Regions from separate parts of the Micromonospora fluostatini genome, predicted to be linked through region 3. Evidence: riboswitches for the same ligand, from Rfam matches in the RefSeq annotation. Region 3 holds a riboswitch; each other region holds the start of a gene.
What was found. Region 3 has a riboswitch for cobalamin ahead of ACQUFX_RS09915 (energy-coupling factor ABC transporter permease). Riboswitches for the same ligand answer to the same signal wherever they lie in the genome.

Region 1: another riboswitch for cobalamin. It lies ahead of metE (5-methyltetrahydropteroyltriglutamate--homocysteine S-methyltransferase); the one in region 3 lies ahead of ACQUFX_RS09915 (energy-coupling factor ABC transporter permease).
Region 2: another riboswitch for cobalamin. It lies ahead of ACQUFX_RS10605 (ribonucleoside-diphosphate reductase subunit alpha); the one in region 3 lies ahead of ACQUFX_RS09915 (energy-coupling factor ABC transporter permease).

Annotation. Positions count from the first base shown of each region.
Region 1 is NZ_CP191251.1:5,930,755-5,940,298, forward strand. Features, by position in the region: gene ACQUFX_RS26365 (hypothetical protein) at 1-645, shown strand, start outside; gene ACQUFX_RS26370 (IucA/IucC family C-terminal-domain containing protein) at 704-1,477, opposite strand; gene ACQUFX_RS26375 (peptide deformylase) at 1,760-3,286, shown strand; gene ACQUFX_RS26380 (globin domain-containing protein) at 3,373-4,491, opposite strand; gene ACQUFX_RS26385 (CPBP family intramembrane glutamic endopeptidase) at 4,635-5,405, shown strand; gene ACQUFX_RS26390 (hypothetical protein) at 5,600-6,280, opposite strand; tRNA gene ACQUFX_RS26395 (tRNA-Ser) at 7,423-7,513, shown strand; tRNA gene ACQUFX_RS26400 (tRNA-Arg) at 7,548-7,620, shown strand; cobalamin riboswitch at 8,139-8,349, shown strand; gene metE (5-methyltetrahydropteroyltriglutamate--homocysteine S-methyltransferase) at 8,462-9,544, shown strand, end outside.
Region 2 is NZ_CP191251.1:2,469,071-2,478,614, reverse strand. Features, by position in the region: gene ACQUFX_RS10610 (ribonucleotide-diphosphate reductase subunit beta) at 1-178, opposite strand, end outside; gene ACQUFX_RS10605 (ribonucleoside-diphosphate reductase subunit alpha) at 235-2,619, opposite strand; cobalamin riboswitch at 2,743-2,961, opposite strand; gene ACQUFX_RS10600 (methylmalonyl-CoA mutase family protein) at 3,152-5,008, shown strand; gene scpA (methylmalonyl-CoA mutase) at 5,008-7,227, shown strand; gene meaB (methylmalonyl Co-A mutase-associated GTPase MeaB) at 7,224-8,243, shown strand; gene ACQUFX_RS10585 (class I SAM-dependent methyltransferase) at 8,259-8,861, opposite strand; gene ACQUFX_RS10580 (oligopeptide/dipeptide ABC transporter ATP-binding protein) at 9,044-9,544, opposite strand, start outside.
Region 3 is NZ_CP191251.1:2,290,422-2,299,965, reverse strand. Features, by position in the region: gene ACQUFX_RS09920 (LacI family DNA-binding transcriptional regulator) at 1-990, opposite strand, end outside; cobalamin riboswitch at 1,208-1,381, shown strand; gene ACQUFX_RS09915 (energy-coupling factor ABC transporter permease) at 1,413-2,102, shown strand; gene ACQUFX_RS09910 (energy-coupling factor ABC transporter substrate-binding protein) at 2,099-2,425, shown strand; gene cbiQ (cobalt ECF transporter T component CbiQ) at 2,425-3,204, shown strand; gene ACQUFX_RS09900 (energy-coupling factor ABC transporter ATP-binding protein) at 3,201-4,049, shown strand; gene ACQUFX_RS09895 (ion transporter) at 4,093-5,013, opposite strand; gene ACQUFX_RS09890 (DUF1622 domain-containing protein) at 5,321-5,707, shown strand; gene ACQUFX_RS09885 (hypothetical protein) at 5,744-6,979, opposite strand; gene ACQUFX_RS09880 (oxygenase MpaB family protein) at 6,999-7,874, opposite strand; gene ACQUFX_RS09875 (MAB_1171c family putative transporter) at 7,871-9,094, opposite strand; gene ACQUFX_RS09870 (hypothetical protein) at 9,099-9,544, opposite strand, start outside.

The sequences.
Region 1 (9,544 bases), 3.6 Mb from region 3:
CCCACCCGCTGGTCGCTGGCGCTCGTCCCGGTGGTCGGGCTGCTGCTGGCGCTCGGCGCGGAGCGGGTCCGGCTGCTCGCCCGGGAGCATCCGGAGCAGCGGCGGCAGATCCGCGCGGTCACCGGCCTCGTCCTGGCGATGGCGCTGGTGCCGGTGCTGCCCACCCCGCTGCCGACCACCCGGTTCGAGCCGACGCCGGAGTTCGTCACCTCCGGGGCGTGGCGGCCGTACCTGGCCGGCGGGCGCAGCCTGGTCACCCTGCCGCTGCCGGACACCGAGTACGCCGAGCCGCTGCGCTGGTCGGCCCGGACGGGTCTGGACATGCCGCTGGCCCAGGGTTACTTCCTCGGGCCGGACACCCGCCCGGACGCGCCCGAGGGGCCGATCGCGCTGTACGGCGCGACGCCCCGACCGACCAGCGAGTTCTTCGACACGATCCGCAGCACCGGGGAGGTGCCGGCGGTCACCGGGCGGGACCGGGCCGCCGCCGTGACGGACCTGCGGTACTGGCGGGCGGGGGTGGTGGTGCTCGGTCCGCACCGGCAGGAGGAGGCGCTGCGCCGGGGGATGACCGAGCTGACCGGCATCGAGCCGACCCGTACCGGTGGGGTGTGGCTCTGGGACGTGCGCCCGCTGACCGGCTGACCGGCCGGCTGGTCAGGCAGGGTGCCGGCGGCGGGGGCGGCCGGGTGGGGTGGGTCGGTCAGGAGCGGATGCAGCAGCCCTGGCAGAGCTTCGGGCTGGGCAGGGTGAAGGCCAGGCAGCAGGTGCGCCGCTGCACGGTCGGCTCGCCGGTCGGGCCGGGCACCAGGTCGACGAGGTCGGCCAGGTCGAGGACGCCGAGCAGGGTCTGCACGGTCTGCGTCGAGGGGCCGGGCAGCGCGTCGGCGGCGCGCAGGATGCCGTGCGCGATGCCGGAGGCCACCGAGCCGAGCAGGGCGCGGGTGCCGATGCGGACCTCCCGCTGGATCGCCGTGACCAGCGGGGCGAGGTGGGCGTCGAGCAGCGTGGCGCGCAGCAGGCGGAGCAGGGCGGCCTCGTCGTCGACGATCCGGACCTGGGGCAGGCCGAGCAGGGCCAGTGGGTCGCCGGGCAGCACCGCGACGGTGGTCGACGGGCGCAGGCCGAGGGTGACCGGGCGCTGCGGGCCGAGGTCGACCAGCACGTCGGCCGGCACGGCCAGCGGCACCCGGCGGGCGGCGGCCCAGCCCAGCACCACCGGCAGCGCCGCCCAGTAGCTGTAGGCCTTCCACGCCACGGCGGCGCTGCCGTGCGGGGGGCCGCCCCAGCGGCGGGCGGCGTCGGCCAGCAGGTCGGGCAGCCGGCTGCCGTCGATCAGCGTGCTCGCCGGGCTCCAGCCGAGGTCGTCGGCGACGAGCAGGCCCGGGGCGAGGCCGGGCAGGTCGTCGGTGCCGAACATGGCGCGCAGGGTGGCGGTCACCGGCGCGAGCGGGGCGGCGGCGTGCTGCCTCGGCATCACCGCTGTCATCAGCACCCACCCCCGACCGGACCGTCGATCACCACGACTAAGGCTAGCCTAACCACACTTGCTCGGGGTGGGGAAGTCGTTCACCGGGCGCGATCGGGGCTGCCGTGGCGGCCGGTGGCGCCCACCCGGCGGGCGGCGTGGGAAACGTGGGGTGTTTCACCCGCAGATCATCTCGGTGCGCTTGTCAAGGGAAGTGTCGGCAACGGGGCAGTTCTGTGCGGGGTCCGGCACGGAACGTGAGACTTGTACTACCCGGCAACGAGGAAGCTGATGACGACCTCCCCACTCGACCGGGCCGCCGACTCCTTCGCGGCCGAGCTCGCCCGGCACCGCACGGGTCGGGGGCTGTCCAAGAAACAGCTCGCCACGATGATGGGATTCGACCCGTCGTACGTCAGCCACGTCGAGGGACGCCGGCACCGCCCCACCGAGGACTTCGCCCGCCGGGCGGAGGCCGTCCTGGAGGCCAGCGGCGCGATCTGGCAGCGCTACCGGGAGTACGACGAGCTGCGGCACGCCCGGACCATCCCGGCGCACCGCGAGCCGCCCCCACCCGGGCAGTGGCTGCCCCCCGGCACCGGCCTGATCGTGGAACGGGAGATCGCCTCCCTCACCCACACCGACGACGGGTACCGGTGCGTCATCCGCCGGGAGCTGTACAACGCCGGCACCGAGCCGGTCACCCGCTACCTCGCCCGGGTGGCCGTCGACCGGTACCCGACCGACCCCGGCCGCTCCAACCGGCACCACCGTGAGCACCCGCTGACCTTCGCCGAGCTGCAGTTGCACGCCGTCCGGGAGGACGGCGGCGAGCAGGAGCCGATGCACTGGCGGGCCAAGCACGACCGGGACGCGTTCAAGGAGATCTGGCTGCTCTTCGAGAACGGCGACCGGCGCTTCCCGCTCTACCCCGGGCACCGGGCCACCATCGAGTACGCCTACCAGGTCGGGCGGGACAAGTGGGGCCCCTGGTTCCAGCGGGCCGTCCGGCTGCCGACCCGGCACCTGGCCGTCCGGCTGGACCTGCCGGCCGAGCTGGACCCGCAGGTCTGGGGGGCGGAGACCTCGCTGTCGGCCGAGGAGGGGCCGCTGCGCACCCCCGTGCACCGGCGCGACGAGGGCGGCCGGGCGGTCTTCGAGTGGTCGACCGAGGAACCGCCGCTCAACGCCCGCTACCGGATGCAGTGGCGGTTCCGCAGCCAGCCCGGCGTCGACCCGGACGAGACGGAGACCGGCACCCCGGTCCGCGCCAGCGACCGGATGCGCGAGTTCGGCATCGTGCAGCGCGGCGCCGACCTGCTGCGGCAGCCGGCCCGCCAGTTCGACCTGCCCGGTCAGGAGCCGATCGCCCGGGACGTGGTCGACCGGCTGACCGCCGCGCTGGCCAAGCTGGACGAGCTACATCCCTTCTCCAAGGGCGTCGGCCTCGCCGCCCCGCAACTCGGTCTCGGCTGGGCGGCGGCGGTGGTCCGCCCGCCCGACCGCAGCGCCGAGCCGGTGGTCCTGCTCAACCCCCGCGTGGTGGACGCCGCCCCGGACACCGACGAGCAGTACGAGGGCTGCCTCTCCTTCTTCGACCACCGGGGTCTGGTGCCCCGGCCGCTCCGGCTCGACGTCGAGCACGCCCGCTGGGACGGCAGCCGGATGATCACGTCGTTCGAGTTCGGCATGGCCCGGCTGGTCGCCCACGAGGTCGACCACCTCGACGGACGCCTCTACGTCGACCGGATGGCACCGGGCGTGCCCCTGGTGCCGGTCGAGGAGTACCGGGAGACCGGCCACCCCTGGCGGTACTGACCCGCGACCGCCCCCGGGAACGGGGGCCGGGTCGCGTGCCCCAGGGGGCAGGGGCACGCGACCCGGCATTGGGGGGAGGAAAGTCGTCAGAGGTTGCCGAAGGTGTCGTACCGGATGTGCGACGGCGGGACCTCGTCCTCGGCGAGCGCCCGCAGGGTGGCCCGGACCATCCGCGCCGAGCCGGAGACGTAACAGTCGTGGTTGGTCCACGGGCCGTACCGGGTGACCACGTCGGAGATGGCACCCTGCTCGCCGTCGAAGTCGGGGTCCTCGCTGCACGCCGGGGTCACCGACAGCCACGGGTGCGCCTCGACCAGCTCGCGCAGCGCCGGCAGGGCGTACAGGTCCGCCGGGCGGCGCGCCCCGTAGAAGACGTGCACCCAGCGGGTCCGGTTGTACGTGGCCAGCTCCTCGACCAGCGCCTTGACCGGGGCCAGCCCCACCCCGCCCGCCACGGCCAGGATGTCCCGGGTGGAGGACCGGTCCAGCGTCATCGACCCCATCGGCGCGGCCAGCCGGAGCAGGTCACCGGGGCGGACCCGGCGGACCAGGGCACCGGAGAGCCAGCCCGCCCCGGTCGGCGTGCGGACGTGGAACTCCAGCACGTTGTCCTCGTTGGGGGCGTTCGCCACCGAGTACGTCCGCCACACCCGGGGCAGGTACCGGGGCACCTCGACGCTGACGTACTGGCCGGCCCGCCAGGGCAGCGGGTACTGCAACGCGCGGCAGGTCAGCACCGCCGTGTCGGGGCCGACCCGCTCGTGGGTCAGCACCTCGCCGTGCCAGAACGGCGGGTTCGGGTCGTCCTGCGCCCCGGCCATCATCTTCGCCGAGATCGCCGCGTACGCGTCCCGCCACGCCTGGTCGTACTCCAGGTTCCAGTCGTCACCGGCGGTGCTGCGCAGCGCGTCCATCAGGGCGACGCCCATGGTCGCGTAGTGCTCCGGGTCGACGTGGTACTTGCGGTGGTCCCGGCCCAGCGCGCGCAGGTACTCGTCGAAGCTCTCCGGGTCGTCGACGGTCTGCGTCGCGGTGACGATCGCCTCCAGCAGCCGGTCACCCTGCCCGGACATCTCCGCCGGGAACAGCTTGCGCAGCTCCGGGTCGAGGAGGAAGAGCCGCGCGTAGAAGTGTCCACTCAGCCGTTCCCGGTCGGACTCGACCAGGGTCCAGCTCTCCTTCAGCAGCCGCGCGAAGTGCTCCACTGGCACGCTCCCTCGGGTGACGGCGATCGGGCCATCACAGGATGGGTACGGAGCGTGCACAGCGGTCGCACAGAATGTGCGACCGGCTCACACTGGTGACCTTGCCCCTGCCGGCGGGCCGCCGCGTCGGGCACAGTGGTGCGGTGACGGTCGAGCTCACCCGCCAGGCGTCCCGACGGACCCTCGGCACCGAAACGTTGCTGGTCCTCGGGCTCTCGCTCGGTCAGTCGGCGGTGTACGCGATGGTCTCCATCATCGCCAAGCTGACCGCCGAGGGCGGACTGTCGAGACAGACCGCCGCCCTGAACACCTCCGCGTCACCCCGGCCGTACCTGGACCTGACGTACCAACTGCTCGGTCTCGCCTTCGCGATGCTGCCGGTGCTGCTCGCCGTACACCTGGTCAACCGCGACCCCGGCGACGCGATCCGCACCCTCGGCCTGGACGGCCGGCGGCCCGGGTCGGACCTGGCCCGGGGCGCCGGGCTGGCGGCGCTGATCGGCCTGCCCGGCCTGGCGCTGTTCTGGGTGGCGGCGCACCTCGGCCTCAACGCCAGCCTGGTGCCGGCGGCGCTACCGGACTACTGGTGGGCGGTGCCGGTGCTGATCCTCGCCGCCGTGAAGAACGCCGTGCTGGAAGAGGTGATCGTGGTCGGGTACCTGGTCACCCGGCTGCGGCAGCTCCAGTGGCGGGTCGGCGTGATCATCGCGACCAGCGCCGTCCTGCGCGGCACCTACCACCTGTACCAGGGTTTCGGGGCGTTCGTCGGCAACGTGGTGATGGGCATCGTCTTCACGTACTTCTTCCTGCGGACCCGGCGGGTGATGCCGCTGGTCGTGGCGCACACGCTGCTCGACATCGTGGCCTTCGTCGGCTACTCGCTGCTGCCCCGCGAATGGTTCGACTGGCTCTGACCCCTCCCGCCGCGCTGACCGGATCCGTCCCGCCGTCCCTGCCCTGCCCGCCGTCCCTGCCCTGCCCGCCGTCCCTGCCCTGCCCGCTGTTCCCGGTGGTGGGACCGCTGCCGAGCCGTGACGACCCGTGCGTCCGCCCGACGCGGGGCGCGCGGCCGGAAAGGTGCCGGCGGCCCCCGGCGGGTCGGACCGGGTCAGCCGGCCCGGTAGGCGGCGACCGCGCGGGCGGCGAGCCGTCGCGTCGCGGCATCGGCCCCGGCCGCCGCAGCCAGCACCGTAGCGCCCGGCAGCAGGCGCGCGGCGAGCCGGACCGGCAGCCAACCTCCGCCGGTCAGGGGCCCCGCCAACCGCCACGCCGCCCCCAGCGCCGCCGGCCACGGCCCCGCCGCCGGCCGAGGGTCACCGTCCGGGTCCCGGACCGCCTCGGTGGCCGCGTCCAGCGCCGCCCGCGCCCGGTCGCTGTCCGCGTGCACCCGGGTCAGCACCAGCAACTCGACCGCCCGGTCCGGGTGACCCGGGTCCCGGCCGTAGGCCGCCGCGAGGTGCAACACCAGGTCGGCCTGCGCCCAGAGCACCGCCGCCACCTCCACCGCCGGGGCGAGCAGCCCGGCCGTCGTGGCCGCCGCCCCACCCACGCCGGCCCGCCGCACGAAGCGCCGGGTGGCGAGCCGGGCCAGCCCGGCCGCGTCGGCCTGCGGGTACACCGCCCGCACCTCGTCGACCCAGGCCCGCGCGGCCGGCCCCCGCACCTCGACGGCCGCCAGGGCGAGCAACTCCGGCGCGAACTCCGGCCGGTCGCGCAGCCGCCCGGCCGTCCACCGCAGGCCACCTTCCCCGGTACGCCCGTTCGCCGGCCCGCTCTCAGGCCGGTGCACTTCCGTCGGCTCGCCGTCGGGGAGCTGCGCGTCTACTGGTCTGGGCCGCTGCGCGACGTCCGGCGGCTCGTCCTCGGGTCGCTGCGCGACGTCCGCCGGTCCGTTGTGGGGTCGCCGCGCGACAGCCGGCGGCCCGGTCTCGGGTCGCTGTCTGTGGGGAGGACGCTCCGCGACGTTCGGCGGTTCGCCTTCGGGACGCTGTTCGAGGTCCGGTGGGGTGGACGGGCCGACCGGTGCCGTACCGGCCGGCGGGGACCCGGTGACCGCCTCCGGCGGCGTGGCCGTCCGGCGGGCGGGCGCCTTCCGGGTGGTGGCGCCCGTCCGGGTGGTGGGTGTCTTCCGGGTGCGGGCGGTCGCCTTCTCGGCGGGCGGGGTCGCCTTCTCCGTGGGTGTGTTCCCCTCGGTGGCCCCGGTGGGCTGCTCGCCGGGGGGCGTGACCCGGCTCGCGGCGGTGCTCCTGCGGGCCGGGGTCCTTCGTCCGGTCGCCGTCGTGGACCCGGAGGTCGACCTGCCGCGCGCGGGGGCGCTGCGGGCCGGTACGGGATCATCGCCGGTCGGGCCGCCGCTGTGTTCCGACTCACTCTCCGCCCCGGCGGTCGGCTCCGGTCCCGTCACCGGACCGGCCGACTCACCGGCCGGCGTGGGCTCGACCTGCTTCCGGCTGGGTGTCGGCTCGACCTGCTCGCCGCCCGGCGAGGGCTCGGTCGGCGGCGGTGCGGTGGTGGTCGCGCGGCTCGACGAGGCCGCCCGGCGGCGCGGTACGGGAGCCGTACCGTCGGGCGGGGGATCCTGTGGAGGCTGGAAGAGCACGGTCGGGGCCGCCTTCGCCCGGCGCGTCGGCTTCCGCTGCGGCTCGGTCGGCTCCGGTTCCCCGGGCCGCGCCGGTGGCGGGGTGAAGCTCGCCTCCGGCGGGCGGCTTCCGGGCGTACCGGCTCGGGGTCTGCGGCTCGGTCGGCGGGGCTGGTCGCTGGGCGGCTGCTCCTCCATATCGATGGAGGGTAGCCCCGATCCGGGCGTCCCACCGGGAAAGATGCGGCCGGCGGTCGACGGCGGCAGGGCGCGGCACGGCGGGCGGGATAGTCGCTTTGCCCCGGGTGGGTGGGGGCCTGTATTCTCAGGCGCGGTGGTCTGCAGGCCACCAGGGAGACTTCGCCTAGTCTGGTCTATGGCGCCGCACTGCTAATGCGGTTGGGGTCTTAAAGCCCCTCCCGGGTTCGAATCCCGGAGTCTCCGCGCGAAAGCCGGTGTGTAGACTGGCCGAGCACCAGCGCCCGTAGCTCAACGGATAGAGCATCTGACTACGGATCAGAAGGTTAGGGGTTCGAGTCCCTTCGGGCGCACAAGATCACAAGGGGTCTGACCTGCCGGGATGGCAGTCAGGCCCCTTCACTTATCCGTCCCTTGTGGTCGGTTGGGTGCTCGGTGGGTGCTCGTGCGACGAGCATCCCTCATGTCCTGGCCCGTCCAGCGGTGGCCGTCGCGTCCGGGTGGTTCTTGATCATGACCCCGGCCGTGCCACCGCCGGCCACCTGAGCACCGGTCGGGGTTTCCACTACCGGCTATGTTGCCGGGATGACCTGGACGCTCGGTGCCGGCATCGCGGGCAGTGCCCTCTTCGTCCTCGTCTTCCTCGTCGGCGGCGCCACCCGCCCCGGCTACGACACCCGCCACCACCCGGTGAGCGCCCTGGCCCCTCGCCACACCGATGGGCCGCCGTCCTCGGCAACGGACAAACAATTCTCTACGCGTCCACGGCACCGGCACCCTCACCGGCAACACACCCATCTGCTTCCACACGGCAGCCCGACTCGTCCCGTACGTCGGGACACGGTGGTCCGACAAGCGGTGTAGGGCCCGTACGATGACGCGTGGTGCTGGTTCGCCCCACCTCGTTGGGTGGGGCGTCGTAAGAGGGAACCCGGTGCGAGACCGGGACTGCCCCGCAGCGGTGAGTGGGAACGACCGCCGTCATCAGAGCACTGGACCGGAAGGTCTGGGAAGCGACGGCCAGTAGGCGACCAGGTGTCACGCCCACGAGTCCGAAGACCTGCCAGCGCTGCGCACACCGCCGGTGTGCGCCGCCGGCGGTCCCTCGGGAGGGCCAGGGCGGAAGCCGGTGCCTCGCCGCACCCCGCCTTCCCCCTCCCGTGCCCGCCGGGCACCTCGAGGGAAGGACCACCTGTGAGCACCGCATTCGGTCAGAGCACCGTGCTCGGGTACCCGCGCATCGGCGCCAACCGCGAGCTGAAGAAGGCCGTCGAGGCCTACTGGGCCGGCACCATCGACGCCACCGCCCTGGAGCGCACCGGCGCCACCCTGCGCGCCGAGGTCTGGCGGACGCTGCGCAACGCCCGCCTCGACGCGATCCCGTCGAACACCTTCTCCTACTACGACCACATGCTCGACACCGCCGTCGCCGTCGGCGCGATCCCGCACCGCTTCGCCCGGCTCGGCCTCTCCGAGCTGGACACCTACTTCGCCATGGCCCGGGGTGTCGACGCCGAGCCGGCGTTGGAGCTGACGAAGTGGTTCGCCACCAACTACCACTACCTGGTACCGGAGATCGGCCCGGACACCGTCTTCGCCCCGAACCCGGCCAAGGCGCTGCGCGAGTACGGCGAGGCCCGGGACCTGGGCGTCACCACCCGGCCGGTGCTGGTCGGGCCGGCCACGTTCCTGCTGCTGGCCAAGGGCGACGACCCGTTCGCCCGCCTCGACGACCTGGTCGACACGTATGTCGGGATCCTCGCCTCGCTGGCCGAGGCGGGTGTGGCCTGGGTGCAGCTCGACGAACCCGGCTACGTCGCCGACCGCAGCCCGGCCGAGATCGACGCCCTGCGGCGGGCCTACACCCGGCTCGGTGAGGCCACGCACCGGCCCAGGATCTTCGTCGCGACCTACTTCGGTGACCTCGGGGACGCGCTGCCGACGCTGCTGGCCACCCCGGTCGAGGCGATCGGCCTGGACCTGGTCGCCGGGCCGGGCAACCTCGAGCGCCTCGCCGCCGCCGGTCCCCTGCGCGGCACGACCATCGTCGCCGGGCTGGTCGACGGGCACAACATCTGGCGGACCGACCTGCGCGCCGCCGTCACGGCCGGGGCGACGGTCGCCGGGCTGGCCGACCACTTCGCGGTGTCCACGTCCTGCTCGCTGCTGCACGTACCGGTCGACCTGTCCGTCGAGACCCGCCTCGACGCGCACCTGTACGAGCGGCTCGCGTTCGCCCGGCAGAAGGTGGACGAGGTCGTCCTGCTCGGTCGGGCG
Region 2 (9,544 bases), 180 kb from region 3:
CGGTGGCGAAGAACGCGACCAGCCGGGACACCAGGTGCCGTTCGGCGGGCGAGAGCCGGGCCAGGTCGGCGAGGTCGGAGTGCAGGTCGACCTCCTCGACGGTCCAGGTGTTCTTGATGGCGTCCTTGAACCGGTCGAAGAAGTGCGGGTAGCGCATCGGCCGCAGGGTCAGGTCCATGCCCGGGTCGAGCAGCAGGTGCCGGGCGTCGGTGGTGGGGGTCGTCGGGGTCGTGGTCACTGGCAGGCCTCGCAGCTCTCGGGGTTCTCCAGGGAGCAGGCCAGCGCCTCGGCGTCGACCGGGGACGCCACGGTCGCGGGCGCGACGGCGACGGTGGCCTGCTGGATCCGCGTCGCGGGACGCGAGCGCAGGTAGTAGGTGGTCTTCAGCCCGGACTTCCAGGCGTACAGGTACATCGAGGAGAGCTTGCCGATGGTCGGCGCGCTCATGAACAGGTTCAACGACTGCGACTGGTCGACGTAGGGGGCGCGGGCGGCGGCGAGGTCGATCAGCGCCCGCTGCGGCAGTTCCCACGCGGTGCGGAACAGGTCCCGCACGTCGTCGGGAAGCTCCGTGATGCCCTGCACCGAGCCCTCGGCGCGCTTGATCCGGTCCCGGATCTCCGGCGTCCACAGCCCGCGCGCCCGCAACTCCCGGACCAGGTACGTGTTGACCTGGAGGAACTCGCCGGACATGGTCTCGCGCTTGAACAGGTTGGACACCTGCGGCTCGATGCACTCGTAGCAGCCGGCGATCGAGGCGATCGTCGCGGTCGGGGCGATCGCGACCAGCAGCGAGTTGCGCAGGCCGTGCGCGGCGATCGTGGCGCGCAGCGCCGTCCACCGCTCCCGCTGGGTGGGTTCGGCGCCCCACAGGTCGGGGTGCAGGTGGCCCGCGGCGGCGCGGGTCTCGGCGTACGCCGGGTGCGGCCCGAACCGTTCGGCCAGCCCGGCCGAGGTCTCCAGCGCGGTCAGCAGGATCTCCTCCTGGACCCGGGTGGACAGTTCCCTGGCGCGGGCCGAGTCGAACGGCAGCCGCAGCGTGAAGAAGGCGTCCTGCAGGCCCATCAGCCCGAGCCCGACCGGCCGCCAGCGCGGGTTCGACGCCGCCGCCTGCGCGGCCGGGTAGTAGTTGATGTCGATCACCCGGTCGAGGAAGACCACGGCGGTGCGGACGGTCGCCCGCAGCTTCTCCCAGTCGACACCGTCGGTGGTGACGTGCGCGCCGAGATTGATCGAGCCCAGGTTGCACACCGCGGTCTCGGTGTCGGAGTTGACCTCCAGGATCTCGGTGCACAGGTTCGACAGGTGGACCGTGTTGCCCGGGGCCCCGGTCTGGTTGGACAGCCGGTTCGCGGCGTCCTTGAAGGTCATCCACCCGTTGCCGGTCTGCGCCAGGGTGCGCATCATCCGCCCGTACAGGTCGCGGGCCCGGACCGTGCGGACCGCCTTCTTCTCGGCGACCCGGTACGCGGCGTCGAACTCCTCCCCGTACAGGTCGGGCAGCTCCGGGGCGTCGGACGGGTCGACCAGCGACCAGTCGCCGTCGGCCTCGACCCGGCGCATGAACTCGTCCGGCAGCCAGTTGGCCAGGTTGAGGTTGTGCGTGCGCCGGGACTCCTCGCCGGTGTTGTCCCGCAACTCCAGGAACTCCTCGACGTCCGGGTGCCACGGCTCCAGGTAGACGCAGGCCGCGCCCTTGCGGCGGCCACCCTGGTTCACCGCCGCCACCCCGGCGTCGAGCGTCTTCAGGAACGGCACGATGCCGTTGGACCGGCCGTTCGTGCCCCGGATCAACGCGCCCCGCCCCCGGACCCGGGACCAGGAGATGCCGATGCCGCCGGAGAACTTCGACAGCCGGGCCACCTGGTGGTAGCGCTCGTAGATGGAGTCCAGTTCGTCGCGGGGCGAGTCGACCAGGAAACACGACGACATCTGCGTGTGCCGGGTGCCGGAGTTGAACAGCGTCGGCGAACTCGGCAGGTACGCCAGCGACGACATCAGCCGGTACAGGTCGACCGCCTCGTCCGGCGTCTCGGACAGCCCGCAGGCCACCCGCAGCAGCCAGTACTGCGGAGTCTCCAACACCAGCCGCGAGTCGGGGTGCCGCAGCAGGTACCGGTCGGCGACCGTCCGCAGCCCGAAGTACTCGAACCGCAGGTCACCGGCGGGGTCCACGGCGTCGTCGAGCCTGCGGGCGTGCCGGGCCACGAACGCGGCGGTGTCGTCGCCGACCAGCCCCAGGCCGTGGCCGTACCGGATGGCCTGGCTGAAGCTGGCCACGCCCTGCCCGCGCACCTCCCGGTCCACGGAGGCGGCCAGCAGCCGGGCCGCCAGCTTCGAGTACTGCGGCTCCTCGCCGATCAGCTCCGCCGCGGTCTGGATCGACAGCTTGGCCAACTCGGCGGTGGTCGTGCCGTCGTAGAGGCCGCTGACCGTCCTGGTGGCGACCCGCAGCGGGTCCACCTCGTCCAGGTCGGCCACCCACCGCTCGACCGCTCGGACGAGCTTGCCGACGTCCACCGGCTCGACGTCACCGTTGCGCTTGCGGACCCGCATCGCCTGCCGGCGCTGCCCCGGTCCGTCCGGACCGGACGTGGGCCTGTCCTGCACGACCGTCATGACCTCTCCTCGCCTGTCTCCGATGGCCTTCGGACGCGCGGGAGAACGCCAACGGGCCCGACGGGGTGCGGTGCCCGGCTGCTGGCGTCGGTCGTCCCGCGCGACCTTCGACCGCCGTCCGCGCACGCGGACGGCGCGCTGGCAGGTCTTCGGACTCGTGGGCGGGACCGGGGTCGCCGGTCGCCTACTGGCCGTCGCTTCCCAGGCCCGTTCAGGCCCAGTGCGTGGTGACGGCGGTCGTTCCCACTCACCGCTGCGGGGCAGTCCCGGATTCCCACCGGGTTCCCTCTTGCCTCGACCGGTCCTCGGGGGAGCGGTCGAACCAGCTGCGGGAGACACCATATCTGGGTGCGCGGGCGAAAAGACAACACCAGATGCTGTGTCGGGCGTGTCGCCGCGGCGGGTCACCCGGGATACGCCCCGGGCGACCCCACCGGCCGGACCGTCGCCCGCCACCGCCGGGCGACGGTCCGCCGAGTTGATGTCGTCACATCCGCACCACGCCGCGCCGGTCGGCCCGTACCATCCCGGAATGACGGTGCCGCCGGACGAGCTTCGCCTCGCCAGTGACTTCCCCGTCGCCACGTACGACCAGTGGCGGCGACTCGCCCTCGGCGTGCTGCGCAAGGCCGGCGTCGCCAGCGACGACACACCCGTCGAGGCGGTCGAGGACCTGCTGGCCCCGCGCGGGTACGACGACGTGACGCTGGCCCCGCTGTCCACCGCCGACGACCCGACCCCGGTGCCGGGGCCGCCGGGGGCGTTCCCGTACACCCGGGGTGGGCGGGCGACCGGCGCGGCGGTGGCCGGCTGGGACGTGCGGCAGCGTCACGCCGACCCGGACCCGGCGGTCACCGGCCCGGCGATCCGCGCCGACCTGGACAACGGCGCCACCTCGCTGTGGCTGGCGCTCGGCGAGGGCGGCCTGCCGGTCGCCGCGCTGCCGGCCGCCCTGGACGGGGTCTACCTGGACCTGGCCGGGGTGGTGCTGGACGCCGGGGCCGCCGCGGTCGAGGCGGTGCCGGCCTGGTTCGCGCTGCTCGGGGAGCGGGCCGTGCCGGCCGCCGAGGCCCGGGGCAACCTGGGCGTGGACCCGCTCGGCTGGCGGGCGCGGACCGGACAGCGCTGGGACGGCCCGGCCGGCGAGTGGGCGCAGCGCTGCGCGACCGGCTTCCCCGGCCTGCGGGCCATGACCGTCGACGCGACCGGGTACCACGACGCGGGCGGCTCCGACGCGCAGGAACTCGGCTGCGCGCTGGCCACCGGGGTGGCGTACCTGCGGGAGTTGACCGACGCCGGGCTGACCGTGCCGGCCGCGCTCGGGCAGGTGGAGTTCCGCTACGCGGCCACCGCCGACCAGTTCGCCACCATCGCGAAGCTGCGCGCCGGCCGCCGGCTCTGGTCCCGGGTCGCGCAGGCGTGCGGGGCCCCCGAGGCGGGCGCGCAGCGCCAGCACGCGGTGACCTCCACCGCGATGATGACCGCCCGTGACCCCTGGGTGAACATGCTGCGGACCACCCTGGCCTGTTTCGCCGCCGGGGTCGGTGGCGCGGACGCGGTGACCGTGCAGCCGTTCGACCACTGCCTCGGCCTGCCGGACGGCTTCGCGCGGCGGATCGCCCGCAACACCCAGGCGCTGCTGCTGGAGGAGGCCCACGTCGGCCGGGTCGTCGACCCGGCCGGCGGCTCGTGGTACGTCGAGCGGTACACCGAGGAACTGGCCCAGGCGGCCTGGCGGTGGTTCACCGAGATCGAGCGGGCCGGGGGGATGGCCGCCGCGCTGGACAGCGGCCTGGTCGCCGACCGGCTCGCCGCGACCTGGCAGCGGCGGGCCGAGAACCTGGCGCACCGCCGGGACCCGCTGACCGGGGTGAGCGAGTTCCCCCACCTCGACGAGCGGCTGCCGCAGCGCCCGCCCGCGCCCGCCGCGCCGGGCGGCGGGCTGCCCCGGCACCGGTACGCGCAGGCCTACGAGGCGCTGCGGGACCGCGCCGACGCGCACGCGACGGCGACCGGCGAGCGGCCCACCGTCTTCCTCGCCACCCTCGGCCCGCCGGCGGCGCACAACGCGCGCGCCGGCTTCGCCGCGAACCTCTTCGCGGCCGGCGGGATCGCCACCGTCCGCCCGCCGGTCGGACCCGACGACCCGGCCCGGCTGGCCGCCGAGTTCACCGCCAGCGGCGCCCGGGTGGCCTGCCTCTGCTCCTCGGACCGGGGCTACGCCGCGTCCGCCGAGGAGTTGGCGCGGGCGCTGGCGGACGCGGGCGCGACTCGGGTCTGGCTGGCCGGTCGGCCCGCCGGGCACTCCGGTGTGGACGACTACCTCTACACGGGCTGCGACGCCGTCGCGGCGCTGGAGACGACGCTACGTGACCTGGGGGTGGCGTGATGGGCGCTCGGATTCCCGACTTCTCCGACCTGCCGCTCGGCGACCCGCCCGCCGCCGCCGACCTCGGCCGGTGGCGCGACGCGGTGCGCGCCGAGACCGGCGGTGACCCCGAGGCGCTCACCTGGCAGACGCCGGAGGGCATCGCCGTCGCGCCGCTGTACACCGCCGCCGACCGGGCCGGGCTGGACTTCCTCGGCACGTACCCGGGCGTCGCCCCGTACCTGCGCGGCCCGTACCCGACGATGTACACCACCCAGCCGTGGACGATCCGCCAGTACGCGGGCTTCTCCACCGCCGAGGAGTCGAACGCCTTCTACCGGCGCAACCTGGCCGCCGGCCAGAAGGGCCTCTCGGTCGCCTTCGACCTGCCCACCCACCGGGGGTACGACTCCGACCATCCCCGGGTCGCCGGTGACGTGGGCATGGCCGGGGTGGCCATCGACTCGATCTACGACATGCGGCAGCTCTTCGACGGCATCCCGCTGGACCGGATGAGCGTGTCGATGACGATGAACGGCGCGGTGCTGCCGGTGCTGGCGCTCTACATTCTCGCCGCCGAGGAGCAGGGGGTGGCGCCGGAGCAGCTCTCCGGCACCATCCAGAACGACATCCTCAAGGAGTTCATGGTCCGCAACACGTACATCTACCCGCCGCAGCCGTCGATGCGGATCATCTCCGACATCTTCGCCTACACCTCGGCGCGGATGCCCCGGTTCAACTCCATCTCCATCTCCGGCTACCACATCCAGGAGGCCGGGGCGACCGCCGACCTGGAGTTGGCGTACACCCTCGCCGACGGGGTCGAGTACCTGCGCGCGGGGCGCGACGCCGGGCTGGACGTGGACGCGTTCGCGCCCCGGTTGTCGTTCTTCTGGGCGATCGGCATGAACTTCTTCATGGAGGTGGCGAAGCTGCGGGCGGCCCGGCTGCTCTGGGCCCGGCTGGTCCGCGACTTCGGCCCGACGAACCCGAAGTCGCTGAGCCTGCGCGCCCACTGCCAGACCTCCGGCTGGTCGCTGACCGCCCAGGACGTGTTCAACAACGTGATCCGCACCTGTGTGGAGGCGATGGCCGCCACCCAGGGGCACACCCAGTCGCTGCACACCAACGCCCTCGACGAGGCGCTGGCGCTGCCGACCGACTTCTCCGCCCGCATCGCCCGCAACACGCAGTTGGTGCTGCAACAGGAGTCCGGTACGACCCGGGCGATCGACCCGTGGGGTGGCAGCGCGTACGTCGAGCGGCTCACCCACGACCTGGCCGCCCGCGCCTGGCAGCACATCGCCGAGGTGGAGGCGGCCGGGGGGATGGCCCGCGCGATCGACGAGGGCATCCCGAAGCTGCGGATCGAGGAGGCCGCCGCCCGTACCCAGGCGCGGATCGACTCCGGCCGGCAGCCGGTGATCGGGGTCAACAAGTACCGCCCCGACGCCGACGAGCCGATCGACGTCCTGAAGGTCGACAACCGGGCGGTGCGGGCGCAGCAGGTGGAGAAGCTGCGCCGGCTGCGCGCGGACCGGGACGAGGCGGCGTGCACCGCGGCGCTGGAGGCGCTGACCTGGGCGGCCGGTGCCGCGCTCGACGGCACCCGGGGGCCGGGGCTCGACGGCAACCTGCTCGCGCTGGCGGTCGACGCGGCGCGCGCCAAGGCCACCGTCGGGGAGATCTCCGACGCGCTGGAGAAGGTGTACGGCCGGCACGCCGCGCAGATCCGTACCATCTCCGGGGTGTACCGGAACGAGGCGGGAGCGGTGTCGGCCATCGAGCGGGTGCGGGACGTCACCGGGGCGTTCGCCGTCGCCGAGGGACGCCAGCCCCGCATCCTGGTCGCCAAGATGGGGCAGGACGGCCACGACCGGGGCCAGAAGGTGATCGCCACCGCCTTCGCCGACCTCGGCTTCGACGTCGACGTGGGCCCGCTGTTCCAGACGCCGGCCGAGGTGGCCCGGCAGGCGGTGGAGGCCGACGTGCACGTCGTCGGCGTCTCCAGCCTGGCCGCCGGGCATCTCACCCTGGTGCCGGCGTTGCGCGACGAACTGGCCGCCCTGGACCGCGACGACATCATGATCATCGTGGGTGGGGTGATCCCGCCGCAGGACTTCGACGCGCTGCGCGCGGCGGGCGCCTCGGCGATCTTCCCGCCGGGCACCGTGGTCGCGGAGGCCGCGCTGGACCTGCTCGCCGAGCTGTCCCGACGGCTCGGCCACGGGGCCGCGTGAGCGGCGGCGGGCGCACCCCCACGGTCGAGGCGTACGTCGAGGGGGTGCGCGCCGGCTCGCGGGCCTGGATCGCCCGCGCCATCACCCTGGTCGAGTCCACCCGCCCCGACCACCGGGCGGCGGCGCAGCGGCTGCTGGTCGCGCTCACCCCGTTCGCCGGGGGCGCCCGCCGGGTCGGCATCACCGGGGTGCCCGGGGTCGGCAAGTCCACCTTCATCGACGCCCTCGGCAGCCGGCTGACCGCCGACGGGCACCGGGTGGCGGTGCTCGCGGTCGACCCGTCGTCCACCCGTACCGGCGGCAGCATCCTCGGCGACAAGACCCGGATGGCCCGGCTCGCCACGAACCCGGCCGCGTTCATCCGGCCCTCGCCGACCGCCGGCACCCTCGGCGGGGTCGCCACGGCCACCCGGGAGGCGATCGTGGTGGTCGAGGCCGCCGGGTACGACGTGGTGCTGGTGGAGACCGTCGGCGTCGGCCAGTCCGAGACCGCCGTGTCGGAGATGGTCGACTCGTTCCTGCTGCTCACCCTCGCCCGCACCGGCGACCAGCTCCAGGGCATCAAGAAGGGCGTCCTGGAGCTCGCCGACGTCATCGCCGTCAACAAGGCGGACGGGCCGCACGTGACCGACGCCCGCCGCGCCGCCCGGGAACTCGCCGGGGCGTTACGGCTGCTGCACCCGCCCGAGGGTGGCTGGCAGCCGCCGGTGGTCACCTGCAGCGCGCTGGACGAGACCGGCCTCGACGACGTGTGGCGGCAGATCCGCCAGCACCAGGACACCCTGGACGCCAGCGGTGACCTCGCCGAACGCCGGCGGCGTCAGCAGATCGGCTGGGTCTGGGCGATGGTCCGGGCCGAGGTCCTCGACCGGCTGCGTACCCACCCCGAGGTGCGGGCGCTCGCCCCGACGGTGGAGCGGCAGGTCGTCGAGGGCACCCTCACCCCGGCGCTCGCCGCCGAGCGGCTGCTGGCCGGGTTCGCCCGGCCCGTCGACCCGTCCGCCGAGCCGGGCTGACCGGCCGACGCCGGGTCACCGCAGGCGTCGCGCGCGCAGGACGGTGTCGTGGGTGTGGGGTGTCCCGGCGGGGGCCGGCGCGGTCCGGGGGCGGGTCTCGTCGACCAGGATCGTCCAGTCCCGGTCGAGCAGCCGGGCGATGTCGTCGGGCTGGTAGAAGTCGTGGGGGTCGAGGTCGGACTCCCGCTGCGGTGGCAGGTCGGCGAGGTCGTGGCTGGCGACGAGCAGGGTGCCGCCGGGCGCGACGGCGTCCAGCAGGCCGCGCAGCGCGGTGTGGTCCGGCTGCCGGGGGAGCGGGAAGTACTGGGCGGACACCAGGTCGAACGCGCCGGCCGGGGGCGCGGTGCGGGTCAGGTCGAGCGGTGTCCACGTCACCCGGTCCGCGACGTCCGTGCCCCCGGCGGCGGCGCGGCGCAGGGCGACCGGGGAGATGTCGACCCCGGTGACCCGCCAGCCGCGCCGGGCCAGCCAGCGTGCGTCGCCGCCCTCGCCGCAGCCCACGTCGAGGGCGTGCCCGGGTGGCAGGTCGGTGACCTCGGTGACGAGCACCCCGTTGGGTGCGCCGCTGAACAACTGGTCCCGGCTGCGGTACCGCTCGTCCCAGAACTGGGCGTCCATCGTCTGCTCTCCTCGCTGGCGGGTGACGGGCCCGGGGGCACCCCCGTGGTGCCCGCTACCGGTGACCTCCGTCGCCGCCGAACCTGCCCCCGCCGGGCCCGACCGACAAGTTTTTTTGCCGGAACGGCACACCGGGGACCCGGTCGGCCGGCGACGGGCCCGCGCGGGCCGCGACCGCAGGGTCAGCCCGCCCGGTCCGGGCCGAGGTGCCGGTGGGCGGCGGCCACCAGGTCGGCCGGGTAGCCGGGGCGGGGCCGGTCGATGACGTCACGGGGACGCCCCTGCTGCACCGGTACGCCCTCGTGCAGGACGACGATCCGGTCGCAGGCCTGGACGGCCTCGCCGAGGTCGTGGGTGATGAACAGGACGGCCAGCCCGATCGTGTCGGCGAGGTGCCGCAGGGTCGAGGCGATCCCGGCGCGGGTGGAGACGTCGAGCATCGAGGTGGCCTCGTCGGCGATCAGCAGCACGGGTTCGCCGACGAGGGCCCGGGCGATGGCGACGCGCTGGCGCTGACCGCCGGAGAGCTGGTCGGGCCGGCTGTCGAGCAGGTCGGTGGGCGCACCGGCCAGGTGCAGGGCCCGCCGGACCCGGTCGGGGTGCAGGCGGGCCGGGACCCCGGCGATCCGCAGCGGCTCCGCGACGAGGTCCGCCACCGGCATCGCCGGGTGCAGGGCCGTGTA
Region 3 (9,544 bases):
GGCCTTGGCGCACAGGCGTTCGGTCGGCCCGCTGATCACGGCGATCCGCTGGTGGCCCAGGTCGAGCAGGTGCCGCGCGGCCTCGAACGCGCCGCTCCAGTTGGTCGACGCCACCGAGGGGACGGTGTGCAGTGGCGGTTCCCCGGTCGGGTCCAACGCCACCAACGGGATCCCGCTGGCGCCGAGCAGGGCGTGTTGTTCGGGAGTGAAGCCCAGGTGCACCACGATCACTCCCGTCGGCCGTCGGGCCAGCAGGTGGCGGGCCCAGTACCGACCCTCCGACACCTGTTGCCGGGCGTCGGTGAAGCCGACCGCCAGCCGGTGCGCGCCAGCGATCTGCTCCACCCCGTGCAGCAGCGCCACCGCCAGGTTGCTCTGCATCCCGTAGAAGACGACCTCCAGGGTGGCGCTCGGGGCGACGGTCTCCGGCCGGCGGTAGCCGTGCTCGCGCAGCAGCGCCTCCACCCGGGCCCGGGTCTGCGCCGCCACGCCCAGGCGGCCGTTGAGCACCTTCGACACCGTCGGGGCCGACACCTCGGCCAGGCGGGCGATCGTGGTCAGCGTCGTCTCCCGCCGCCGCCGGGCCCGCACCGGCGCCTCCACCGGGTCCGGTGCCGGGCCCAGGGCCGTCACCGGACCCGGTGGAGGCAACGGTCCCGGTGGCGGCGCTGATCCCGCTGGCGGTGTCGGGACCGGTGGCGGCGTCGCGGGGCCGGCGGTCGGCTTCGGGGCCGCCGGCCCGCCCGGCTGCTCGTCGACCGGCCACCGCGACGGCACCGGCCGGGTGCCGCCCACCGCGTCGAGCAGCCGGACCCGGACCGCCTCGGCCTCCTCGGTCGCCCGGGGCCCCGCCGGCACCGTCTCGGTGAGGTAGCGCCGACGCCGCGACACCGGGTCGATCCCGGCGTACACCCGTACCCGCAGCGAACCGCTGGGCAGCCGCTCGATCTCGCCGCGCGCCCGCCGGCCGGTCCTGGAGCCAATCGACATGGAGCCAACCTATGTGGTCGACTGCTCCACGTACAGCTCCACGATGGCTCCACGGGGCGAGGGCGCGGGCGGTCGCCGCGACACGTCGGCCGGCGACCGGTCGTCGGCCCGGCGCTCGGGTCATCGACGCTGGTCAGCGCCGCGCGCCCGCCGGCCCGGCCGCTCCCGCCCACCGGCCGGCGGGCCGGGACCCCTTGCCGACGGGGCCGGATTGTCGATACCGTCGCGCCGTCGCGGTAACGGGAAGCCGGTGTGGAACCGGCGCGGCCCTCGCCACTGTGACCGGGGAGCACGCTCCGACTTGCATGCCACTGGGTCCTTCCGGGCCTGGGAAGGCCGGAGTACGCGACGATCCGGAAGCCAGGAGACCGACCCCGACGGTGTGATCTCGTCCACGAGGTGTTGGAAGGGGAGGTCTCCTCATGCACATCGCTGAGGGCTACCTACCACCGGTGCAGGCCGCGGCGTGGTTCGCGGTCTCGGCACCGTTCGTCGTCCACGGTGCGCGCAGCCTGGTCCACGAGGTCCGGGCGAACCCGGAGGCCAAGCTGCTGCTCGGCGCGTCGGGGGCGTTCGCCTTCGTCCTGTCGGCCCTGAAGATCCCGTCGGTCACCGGCTCCTGCTCGCACCCCACCGGGGTCGGGCTCGGGGCGATCCTGTTCCGGGCGCCGGTGATGAGCGTGCTCGGCACGATCGTGCTGCTGTTCCAGGCGCTGCTGCTGGCCCACGGCGGGCTGAGCACGCTCGGCGCCAACGTCTTCTCGATGGCCGTCGTCGGCCCGTGGGTGGCGTACGGCGTGTACCGCCTCGGGCGGCGGCTCGGCGGTGGCCTCGGGGTCTCGGTCTTCTTCGCCGCGGCCCTGGCGGACCTGGCCACCTACTGCGTGACCAGTGCCCAACTGGCGCTGGCCTTCCCGGACCCCGACTCCGGCTTCGTCGGGGCGCTGGCCAAGTTCGGGTCGATCTTCGCCCTCACGCAGATCCCGCTGGCCGTCAGCGAGGGCCTGCTCACCGTGCTGGTGATCCGTCTGCTGACCCGGGTCAGTCCGGACGACCTGCGCCGGCTCGGCATCCTGCGCCGGCCGGCCCCGACCCCAGGAGCGGTGGCATGAAGCGCTTCACGCGGACGAACCTGATCCTGCTGCTGGTCGTGGTGGCCCTCGCCGTGGCCCCGCTCGTGCTCGGACTCGGCCGTGGCGAGGAGCCGTTCGCCGGCGCCGACGCCCTGGCCGAGGAGGCGATCGTGGCGAGCCACCCGGACTACGAGCCCTGGTTCTCCTCGCTCTACGAACCGCCCTCCGGGGAGATCGAGTCGGCGCTGTTCGCGCTCCAGGCCGCCCTCGGCGCGGGCTTCCTCGGCTACTACTTCGGCGTCGCCCGGACCCGGCAGCGACTGCGTGGCACGCCGGGACCGGGCACGACACCCGTCGACTAGTGCTCGCCCTCGACGCGGCGGCGTACGCCGGCCCGTGGCGGTACCGGCATCCGGGGGAGAAGGCCCTGCTCGCCGTCGGGCTGCTCGGCTGCGCCCTGCTGCTGCCGGCCTGGCCCGGCGGCGCGCTGACCGGGCTGACGGCGGCGGCGGTACTGCTCGGGCCGGCGGGGCTGCCACCCCGGGTGCTGCTGCGGGCGGTCCGGGCGCCGCTGCTGTTCATCGGCACCGGCTGCCTGCCGATGCTGGTGGCGGTCTCCGGGCCGGGCAGCGTGCGGTGGGCGCCGGAGGGCCTGGCCACGGCCGCCGCCACCGCCTGCCGGGCCGGGGCCGCGCTGCTGTGCCTGCTGCTGTTCGCCGCCACCACCCCGCTGGCCGACGTGCTGCCCCGGCTGCACCGCCTCGGCGTCCCCGTGGCGGTCACCGAGGTCGCCGCCCTGACCTACCGGATGCTCTTCCTGCTGCTCGACAGCGTCCGCGCGGTCCGCCAGGCGCAGGCGGCGCGGCTGGGCTACCGCACCTGGGCCGCCGCGCACCGGTCGCTGGCCGGCCAGGCCGGGGCGGTCTTCGTCCGCGCCTTCGACCGGGCGCGCCGGATGGAGGAGGGACTGGCGCTGCGCGGGTACACCGGTTCGCTGGCCGTGGTGACCGAGGTGCGCCGCCCGTCGGCGGGATTCGTGGCCGGCACCGTGCTCCTCCTCGCCGGGGTGGTGCTGGCCGCCCACCTGCTCCCCACCGCCACGGCGCTGCTGCCCGACCTGCCACCGGTGGCCGACCGGTGAGCCCGCCGCTGGTCGAGCTGCGGTCGGTGGGGTTCGGCTACGAGCCCGACCGGCCGGTGCTCACCGACGTCGACCTGGCCGTACCGGCCGGCCGCCGGTGTGCGGTGCTGGGCCCCAACGGGGGCGGCAAGACGACGCTGTTCCGCCTGATGGTCGGCGCCCTCCCCGCCGGTGACGGTGCGGTGCTCGTCGACGGGGTGCCGCTGCGCCGCACCCGCTCCGGGCTGCTGGCGCTGCGACAGCGGGTGCAACTGGTCCTCCAGGATCCGGACGACCAGCTCTTCGCCGCCACCGTGTTCCAGGACGTGTCGTTCGGGCCGGTGAACCTCGGTCTGCCCGAGCCGGAGGTCCGTCGGCGCTGCGCCGAGGCCCTCGACGCCCTGGAGATCACCGACCTCGCCGACCGCCCGACGCACCTGCTGTCGTACGGGCAGCGCAAGCGGGTGGCCATCGCCGGGGCGGTGGCGCTGCGCCCGGCCCTGCTGATCCTCGACGAGCCGACCGCCGGCCTGGACCCGTACGGGGTCGAGGCGCTGCTGCGTACCCTCGACGGTTTGCACGCGCGCGGCACCACCCTGATGCTCGCCACCCACGACGTCGACCTGGCCTACCGGTGGGCCGACGAGTTGGTGCTGGTGGCCTCGGGCCGGGTCAGTCCCGGGGTGCCCGGTACGGCGTTGGCCGGTGGTGACCTGCTGGCCGGCGCGCGGTTGACCCCGGCCTGGGCGCCGTTGGTGCACCGGCTGCTGGACCGCACGCCCGGGCTGGCCGGTGCCCGGCCGCGCTCACCCGACGAACTCGCCCGGCTGCTCGTCGACCCCGGGGGCGACCGGCCGGCCAGGTGACCCGGCCGGCCCGCCGTCGCCTGACCCGCCCCGCCGCCGGGGGTCAGCGGCTGGCGGCCGTCCGTTTCCGGCCGCGACCACGGGGCCCGGCCGGTTTCCGGGGCGGCGGACCGGCCGGCGGCAACTGCCGTTCCAACTCGTCGATGATGGCGTGCAACTGGGCCAGTTGCTCGCGGACCGAGGGCTCGGGCGGCTCGTCGTGCGGGGGCGGCCGGCCGATCCGCGCGGCGGCGGCCCGCTCGTCCTGGTGCGCCTCCTGCAACGCGGTGAGGACCAGCCCGACGAGCAGGTTGGTGAGCAGGTAGCAGGCGGCGACCATGTACGACACGTAGTACAGCACCGCCCAGTCGCTGACCTCGCGGCCGGCCTGGAGCGTGTCGGTGATGCCGTCCAGGGAGAGCAGCAGGAACAGGGTCAGCATCGCCTGCCCGACCGTGCCGTACCGCTGCGGGTAGGCGGTGCCGAACAGCATCCAGCCGAGCATCGCGTAGCCGTACAGCAGCAGGCCGGTGACCAGCAGGAAGCTGCCGAGTCCGGGGAGGCTGCGGCGGATGCCCACGAGGATCACCCGCAGACTGGGGAAGAGCCGGAACGCGCGGACGATCCGGGCCAGGCGCAGCAGGCGCAGGATCGTCACGTTCTCCCGGATGCCGGGCAGCAGCGGCGCGGTGATGATCACCAGATCGAACACGTTCCAGGGATCCCGGAGGAACCCGAGCGGAGCACGCAGGTGGGCCCCGAAGCGGATGAGCAACTCCAGCACGAAACAGGCCAGGCAGGCGTACTCGACGGCCCGCAGGGCGGGACCGACGGCGGTGACCACGCCACCGTAGGTCTCCAGCCCGAGCGCCACCGCGTTGGCGACGACCACGACGAAGCTGGCGAGGTTGAACCAGGGGGCACCGACCAGCGCCGCGCACGCCTCGGCCAACCGGTGCAGCGGGGCCCGGGAAGGGTTCGTCATGGTTCTCCTCGACCGGCTCTAACCGGACGGCAGCCTATGGCATGTCCCTGACGGCGCCGCGCGCCGGACCAACCACAAAGGACCTGTGCTGGTCGGCGGGAAGCGGCCACCCCGGCAGCGCGATGATCCGAACCACCGCCGGGGTGGCCGCCCGAAGAAGGCGAAACCCACCGGATCGGCCGACCGGATGCGCGATGGTGGGGTCCGGCGGCGCGACCCTCGCCCGCCCCTGTCCGGCGACGGCGCGGCCCGCTGTCGACCTGCCCCGTACGCCGGACCGGCCAGCGGAACGTCAGCGGGAGCACGGGTGGTGGCGTCGACGAAGGAGGTGGTCCAGTGGATCGGGAGTCTGCTGGACCTGGCCGGGGTGCTGGTCATCGCCGTGGGCGTGGCCGTCGCCACGGTGGCGTTTCTGCTCCGCTACCGACGGACCCGCAACCTGGACGAGGCGTACCCGCCGTACCGGCAGGGGGTGGGTCGGGCGATCCTGCTCGGCCTGGAACTCCTCGTCGGTGGTGACATCATCCGGTCGGTGGCGGTCGAGCCGACCTTCCAGAGCGTCGGGGTGCTGGCGCTGATCGTGGTGGTCCGGACCTTCCTCAGCTTCTCCCTCGAGGTGGAGTTGGAGAGGCGCCTGCCCTGGCAGCCGAAACGGACCGCCCCGGCCGGGGCGAGCGCATCCGGCCGGACCTGAATCCTGCCCCGCCACCCGGGTCAGGTCAGGGGCCGGTCACCGTGCGGCCTGCCAGGCGGCGGGGCAGGGGGCGGGCAGGGGCTCGGCCCGCCGGTGGTGCCGGGCCGGCTCGGCGAGCCGGAGCAGCCGGTACATGGTGCGCCGCAGCAGCGGTCCGGCCCGGCCGGGCCGGCTGGTCACCGCGGCGGCCACCGCCCGGTGGTCGATCCGCCGCGCCGCGTCGAGTTGGGGGGCCAGGGGCCGGTGCGGAGCCAGGCGGCTGGCCCCGACACCCACCAGGTGCTGGGGCGTGCCCTCCGCGACCGGGGGCGGACTTCCTGGCCGGGCCGGTGGGTCCGGCAGGAGCAGCATCCGCCGGCCGATCGCCGCGGCGTACGCGGGGACGCAGCCGTGGTCGCCGACGACGTGGTCGGCGGCGACGACGAGGCTGCGCCAGTCCACGGTGGGGTCGGGCAGGAGCAGGCCGGCCGCCAGGCAGTCCCGCAGCCAGGCGCGGACCTGCCGGTGCCCGTGGGCGTCCCACACGGCCGGGTGCAGCAGCGCGGCCACGCGGTACCGGCGGGCGGGCAGATCCGCCAGCACCGTGGGCAGGAGATCCGGACGATGCCCGAAGAGGCCGTCCCGGCCCCAGGTGGAACTGACCACGACGAGACGCTGGTCGTCGTCGACGCCCAGGGCGTGCCGGTAGGCCCGCCGCCGGGACAGGCTCGCGACGAGCCGGTCGAGACAGGGGTCCCCGACCACCACGGCGGCGTCGAGCGCCGGTGGACACTGGCGGCGGAGCACGTCGAGTTCGTGGTCGTGGGCGAGGGCGCTGGCGAGGACCCTGCCGTCGTGGAGCAGCCGCTGGGCGTCGAGGCCGTAGACGGGCGGGTCCGTGCCGGGCGGGAGCCCGTCCGGCACGGACCGGACCGGCTTGGCGTGGCCGGCGCCGTGCGCCATCACCAGCAGGGGCGCGTGCAGGTGCCGCAGGCCCCCGTGAGCGGCGGCCACAGCGAGGTCGAACCGTTCCCGGACGGCCTGCTGCCAGGGCAGCACCAGCGCGTCCAGCCGCTCCAGGTAGCCGGCCACCCGGTGGTTGAACACGTCCGGACCGACCGTGAACACCACCTGGATCCGGGTGTCGCCCTCGATCAGCCCGATGACGTCCAGCAGCCGTTGGCAGCTCACCATGGAGTGCGCCACGGCCAGCACGGTGCGGCGTACCGGTCGGGAGATCCAGTGCCCGGCGTCGATGCCGATCGGGGCCTTCGGCCACTCGGGAAAGGTCACGTCCGGTCCTGGCCGGCGGTCAGCCGGTGCCGGCCTGGTCGGGGGCCGGCGTCGGTCGGGGGCCGAGCCGCTCGATGTCGTACCCGTGCGGGTAGGTGCGGGTCCGGATGCCGTCGGCGAACAGCGGCGTACGCCGGGGCCGGCCGCACCAGCGCAGCAGGCGGGCCCGCCCGCGCAGGGCCAGGTGCAGCCCGAGCCGGACCGGCCGGGTCGGCTCGGTGACCCGGGTGGCCCGGCGCAGCGGCGCGTCGTACATGGCGCTGACCAGCGCGTCGCCCAGCGGCGCGAGGAGCCGGGGCAACCGGGTACGCATGAGTGCCCGGGTGGCCCGCTCGATGGTCGCCGCGTCGTCGTTGGGTCGCAGGCGGGCGGTGTCGTACCGGTCGAACCAGGACGCGAACTCGGCGTACGAGGCGGGAAGGCCGGTGACCCCCATCCGCCGGCCCAGTTCCCGGTAGAACGCGTGGGTGGCCCGCCGTTCGTGACAGCAGGGCCGGCGCCAGCCGTACCGGTCCAGCCAGCGGGTCGGGACCACCACCAGGCAGCCGAGCACGTACCGGTGGTCCTCGGCGTCGATGTCGTGGCGGCGGTGGATCTGGTTGATCCGGCGCAGCGCCGCCCGGCCCCGGGGGTGCTCGAAGCCGTGCAGCACCATCTCGTACATCAGCAGGCCGGTGTCGTCGATGCGCTGCTGGGTCCGTTCGGTCAGCTCACCGGTCCCGACGTGCACCCGGGCGATCTCCGGCACCGAGAAGGACCGGTTGAAGGCGAGGTTCAGGCCCAGCTTCATGTCCCAGGGGAACTCCAGGCGCAGCATCGTCTGGTAGATGGCCAGGTGGTCCCGCTCGGGGTCGAGGCTGCGGATCCGGGTCAGGTTCGCGTACCGGCCCCTCATCGCGGCTGACCCCCCACCGGCGGGCGTGCCTCGGCCCCGGTGGCCGCCACCGCCCGGGCCACCACCGGGCAGTGCGCGTACGCGTCGGTGACCAGCCCCAGCCAGGCGACCTCCCCGGCGTAGCCGCCCGCCGGCCGGTGCAGGTCGTCGGCGGGCTGGGGGTCGTCGGCGAGGGTGCCGCTGCGGTACGCGCGCAGCGCGCAGGCCAGTTGCGCGGCCTCGACGGCGGCCCGCCGGTCGTCACCGTACAGCCCGGCGGCGTCGGCGAGGCGCTCGGCGACCCCGGTGACACCCGCGTCCAGGTACGGGCGCAGGGCCAGCCGGCCGTCACGGATCTCGGCCACCCGGCGGGTCAGCGCGTAGTCGATGTCCCGCAGGGCGGTGAACGGCCGGCGCAGGCTGTCGTCGAGTTCGAGTTGGGGCAGGGCGTCGATGAGGTCGTCCCACAGGGGGCCGAGCCGCCGGTAGGCGCGCAGGTCGGCGAAGCGCCGGGTGACGGTGACCAGTGGACCCCAGGCCGGCATGGTCAGGCCGGAGAGCATCAGCAGGGCGGCGATGGTGACCAGGACGGCGGCGATCTCCTCCTCCCCGGCGGGCCGCCGCCCGGACCAGTGGGCGACCAGGTAGCCGGTCTTGTTGGCGCTGTACAGCAGGGCGAAGACCGCGCCGACGGCGGTGACCCGCAGCCCGCGCCGCAGCCAGGGCCGCCCGCAGAGCCGGGCGAAGCGCCAGCACAGCCGGGTGATGTCCACGCAGTACGCGAGGAAGCCCATCGCCATGAAGATCAGCAGGTACGCGGTGACGACGGGGTCGGTGGCGTACTCGACGGTGAGCCGGACCGGGGTGTCGTAGGTCAGGGTGTACCCGAACAGGGCGACCATGACGGCGAAGGTGCCGCCGGTGACCCAGATCCACCTCCGGGCGCGGGCCGCCGCCCGCTCGGCCGGCAGCGCGAGGTGCAGCAGCATGGTCTCGGCGCCGGCCGCGATGGTCAGCGCGCAGCCGTGCGAGACGACCTTGGCCAGGTTGGGCAGCCCGGTGGCCTGGTCGATCGCGGCGGCCAGCGGCGGGACGGCCAGGGTGATCCCGGCGGCGAAGGCGCCGAAGGCGACGCAGATCGCCCGGCGGGCGTGGCTGGGCCGGCGCCGTTGCAGGCGCAGCATGTACCCGAAGGCGAGCCAGCCGGTGACGGCGCACAGGGCGTAGAGGACGACGTCCACCGGCTCACCGGTCCGGGTGTTCCAGCGACTGCCGCAGCCGGCCGTACAGCTCGGCCTGGTGCTGCTCCAGCGGCGACTCGGGCACCTCGCCGTGGGCGTCGCGGATGCGGCGCAGCAGCAGCGAGCCGATCATCTCGGCCTCCCGTTCCGCGTCGGCGTCGTAGTTGCTGCGGCCCAGGAACCGCCGCACCAGTTGCGGGTCGAGGTCGGGCAGGAGCAGCCGGGAGGCGTCCGGGTCGAGCAGGGCGGTGGCCCGGTGCCCGGCGAGTAGGTGCCCGACCTCGTGCCCGATGATCAGGATCTGGTGCAGCGGCGAGGTGTCCTGTTCGTAGAAGATCGCGTCGAAGTCGCCGGTGGGCACCCACATGCCGCACACCGTGTGCATGGGCAGGCTGATCGGGACCAGCCGCAGCGGGCGACCGCGCCGCGCGCCGAGCACGCGGCACAGCT